2 regions of the Listeria sp. MAN/IMW/UF464 genome follow, and region 2 is predicted to be linked to the other one. Evidence: riboswitches for the same ligand, from Rfam matches in the RefSeq annotation. Region 2 holds a riboswitch; the other holds the start of a gene.

Region 1 (2,201 bases), 810 kb from region 2:
TTCATCTTCTAAATCCCCTGTTTTAGAGGTGATTAAGCCGAGAACGATTTTCAAATCTGGGCGCGCTACATATTTTAGTGGTGAAAAATCTCCAGAACGTTCATTATCATATTCTAAAAAGAAACCATCGATATTTAGCTTGCCAAATAATGTTGCTGCAACTGGTCCATAACCGCCTTCTGCTATCCACGTAGAGCGGAAATTCCCACGACAAATGTGCATCGTAATAACCATATCTGCTGGTTTATACTTGATAGCTTCATTAATAAGCGTTTTATATGTTTCTTGCAGTGTATCGGGGTCAAAACCTCGCTCACGTACAACTTCACGCTGTTCATCAGAGCATAAATAGCTCCACGATGTATCATCTAATTGTAAATAACGACAACCGGCATCATAAAAGGCTTGAATCGCTTTTTGATAAGCAGCCGCTAAATCAGCCACAAATTTATCAGCATCGTCTATATATGGCTGATACTCCATGTCACCACGATAATGAAGCATCGCCGGACTTGGAATCGTTTGTTTTGCTACATGATTTTCACCAACGGCTTCTTTTAGGAAAATAAAATCTTCTATAAATGGATGCGTCGTGAAATCAATTGGACCTGTAATTTTCACCGAATGAGATTTTGTTTGGACTTTGCTAAATTGAATGCCTCCCGCCGCATCGTATCCTTCTACCCCATCCAAATTCTCTAAGAAATCAAAATGCCACCAAGCGCGGCGAAATTCGCCATCAGTAATTGCTTTTAAACCCACTTCTTTTTGTTTTTCAACAATATACTTAATTTCTGCATTTTCAATTTCACGTAATTCTTGAGTTGTAATTTCGCCACTTTGGAATTTCTCGCGTGCCTCTTTAATTGCCTTTGTCCGTAAAATACTTCCAACATGATCTGCATAAAATGGTGCCACTTGATTCATTTTCTTCGCCTCAATTCTAGTTATTTTTATGTACAAAAAAACTTTCCCCCAAAAGACAGCTTTTAAGGGAAAGAGTGATTTACCTGTTTCGCGTGCCTTATCTGTCAGTGATACTGCTGGATTTGGCACCGTGAAAAGTCCGGTTGCCAAGGCTTCACTGGGCCAGAACCCTCCACCTTTCTTGATAAGTTACTATGTAATTGGTTCTTATTATATCGTTTACTTCTCGTGATTGTCAAATTTATTTCTGAATATTTATGCTTCTGCGATAACTTCGATTTCAATGTCAGCGTCAAGCGGTAACTTGGCTACTTGGAAAGCACTTCTTGCGGGGAAATCACTGGAAAAGAAAGTAGCGTATACTTCATTCACAGCTGTAAAATCATTTAAATCTTTGAAGAAAACAGTCGCTTTAATGATTTTATCTAGTCCAGAACCCGCTTCTTCTAGTACGGCTGCTAAATTTTTAAAAGCTTGCTCAGCTTGTTTTGTTGCGCCTTCTGCTAATTCTCCAGTTGCTGGGTTAATACCAAGTTGACCTGATGTGAAAATAAGTCCATTCACTTTTACAGCTTGTGAATATGGTCCGAGTGCTTTTGGGGCTGACGAGGTTTGAATAATTTCTTTTGCCATTTTATCCCTGCTTTCTTTTGTGGTATGCTTTTATTCTAATCAATAAAGTTAGTTTTAGCAATAAAGGGGGATTTCTGAATGATTTTAACGATATATTTAATCGCGATAACGCTTATTTCTTTTCTATTATTCGCTGTTGATAAACGGAAAGCAATTAAACACGCATACCGGATACCTGAATCGGTACTACTTCTCTCCGCATTTCTTGGTGGTGCCTTTGGTAGTTGGATGTCGATGCAGTTGTTTCACCATAAAACGCAAAAGCCGAAGTTTCGGATTTTAGTGCCACTTGCGATGGTTTGGACTGTTGGGGTTTTGGTTTGGTGGTTGTACTGAATTAACAAGCTAAATTTGTCGATTTTTTAGCTTTTATAATGTTCAAATTCCCAGCAGAAATAGTTTTGCAGTGCTTGACAGGAGTCATCTCAATTGTCTTTTAAACATGATTTCTATCTTTGATAAAAGTAATTCATAGCTATATTTTAACAGTCTTTTTGTACAGTTCTTAAAATTAGTAAAACACTATAACAAATCTATTATGTCTAATAGCAAAAAATACCGACCAGAGAAAACTGGTCGGTATTTTTATTCTATCTTTTATTAATTTTTCCTTCTTAATTTCTTTCTACCTCTCATCACCA
Region 2 (2,201 bases):
ATTTGAGCCATTCATGTTGTAATTTGATTCGTTCTGCAAATGGTAATTCTCGGTCAACCCGAACATTTTCTAAATTAGCAATCGCCGCTTGAACTTCTAAATTATTTCGATGGCTTGATTCATTAAGCGCTTTTACAGCCTCACGAGCTTCATTTAGCTCAGCAGCCACACTTTCCGCACCTTCTGTTAAAGCTTTCGTTAAAATTGCAATTTCATCTAATTTTTGATCAGCAAATGATAAGCCGCCTAGAATCACTTCATCTAAATCAGGTTCGCTTAGTTTTGTTACTGGTACATGTAATAATGAATTCGATGGTTGGACAATCAATTTATCCTCCGCCACATAATGAGCGATGTCAGTAAGGAGTGCCAATTTCGCATCCAAATCACTGCGCCAAACATTTCGACCATCAATCACCCCAGCCGCTAAATATTTATTTTGCGGAAATCCGTGAGCTTTCAACGCTTTAATCGAATCGCCGTGATCATGAACAAAATCAATTCCAACCGCCGCAACTGGCAAATTAACAACCTCTTCATAATAATCCAAACTTTCAAAATAAGTTTGTAACTCTATTTTCAAGTTTGGTACAGCATCATGAAACGCTTTGTATACTTTTTCAAATAAAGCAATTTCTTTTTTATCAAAACTAGTTGCAAGATAAGGTTCGTCAATTTGAACCCACGTAGCACCAGCAGTTTCAAGCTCTTTCAAAATTTCAATATACGCTGGAATAAATTTATCTAATAATATTTCAAAGCTTTCTGCATCGCTACCTTTTCCAAGTTTTAAATAAGTAACTGGACCAACTAGTACTGGCTTCCCTTCAATCCCAAGCTCGTTTTTCGCTTCTTCGTAGTAGTAAAGCGCCCGGTTATCTAATACTTTAGGATCAGCTTCAGCAAGTTCTGGCACGATGTAGTGATAGTTAGTATTGAACCATTTAGTCATTTCAGAAGCAACCGCGTCACTCTTACCACGCGCAATATCAAAATATGTATTTAGCGAAACCTTCCCACCATCATGTTGAAAGCGTTTTGGAATAATCCCAAATGTAACGCTCGTATCTAGCACTTGATCATAAAAACTAAAGTCACCAACTGGAATCAAATCAATTCCTTTATCTTGTTGTTTCTTTAGCGCATGTAATCTTAGAGCTTTTGTTTCCGCCAATAATTCCTCTTCTGAAATCGCACCATTCCAAAACTTTTCTAGCGCACGTTTCCATTCACGTTTCTCCCCAAGTCTCGGATACCCCAAGTTTGAACTAATCGCCTTTACCATACCTATCACCTTATCCTCTCAATTTTTTGCCAATAAAAAACCTCCCTAGAGAACTAGAGAGGTTTGGAAGTTTCGATACACAAATACAGTGAAACTTTTTAAGTCTCTCTTATCTCTCGAAGCATCACACTTCGCAGGATTTAGCACCTTTTCAACGAATTGAAAGGTTGCTGGGTTTCAACGGGCCAGTCCCTCTACCACTCATAATAAGAGTAATTTATTTAGTTTTTTTAATCACTTAAATTGGATTGAAATCATCATACCACTTGCAACTAAAAACTGTCAATCATTAAATTTTTATTTTCTTTCAATGTGCTTCCTTCCGTCCTCCCAAAGCTAATAATAAACAGCCTAGCAAAAGGATTCCAGCGACCACAAAATAAAATATTTGATTTCCAAAAATCCCTATCATCATCCCCGTTGCACTCGGACCAATAATACTCCCTAAACTAAAGAACATTCCTACCAAAATATTTCCAGCCGGAAGTAGTTCAAGCGGCGTCAAATCAGTCATATAAGATAACCCTAGTGAATAAAGCGAGCCTAGCAATATCCCCAAAATAAAGAAAAATATCACAAAGAAAATAGGTATCTTAACAAACGCTGTTAATACAAAAACCACAGCCCCTGCTCCAGTCAAAAGCGGTAACATTTTATCCCGACCAAATTTATCACTAATAATCCCAATCGGCACTTGAAAAATAATCGTCCCAACTGAAAAAGAAGAAATAATCATCGCAATCATCATTGTATCAAGCCCGTCTCGCAACCCTACAACTGGAAATGTCGCATTAAGTCCGGTTTCAAGAATCCCATACAAAAACGGTGGAATCATCGCAACCCAAGCCATCTTAAATACGCCCGAAAAGCGTTTTATACTTCCCCAAAAAGAAATTTTCCGAATAACAGCCTTTTC

Evidence for each region. Region 2 has a riboswitch for S-adenosylmethionine ahead of metE (5-methyltetrahydropteroyltriglutamate--homocysteine S-methyltransferase). Riboswitches for the same ligand answer to the same signal wherever they lie in the genome.
Region 1: another riboswitch for S-adenosylmethionine. It lies ahead of AC4PG0_RS04175 (5-methyltetrahydropteroyltriglutamate--homocysteine S-methyltransferase); the one in region 2 lies ahead of metE (5-methyltetrahydropteroyltriglutamate--homocysteine S-methyltransferase).

What each region holds. Positions count from the first base shown of each region.
Region 1 covers NZ_JBZWZP010000001.1:812,207-814,407, forward strand. The annotation lists gene AC4PG0_RS04175 (5-methyltetrahydropteroyltriglutamate--homocysteine S-methyltransferase) at 1-927, opposite strand, end outside; SAM riboswitch class I at 1,022-1,118, opposite strand; gene AC4PG0_RS04180 (RidA family protein) at 1,183-1,560, opposite strand; gene AC4PG0_RS04185 (DUF1294 domain-containing protein) at 1,639-1,896, shown strand; gene lcp (putative cellulose-binding protein LCP) at 2,161-2,201, opposite strand, start outside.
Region 2 covers NZ_JBZWZP010000001.1:2,725-4,925, reverse strand. The annotation lists gene metE (5-methyltetrahydropteroyltriglutamate--homocysteine S-methyltransferase) at 1-1,285, opposite strand, end outside; SAM riboswitch class I at 1,392-1,498, opposite strand; gene AC4PG0_RS00115 (MFS transporter) at 1,593-2,201, opposite strand, start outside.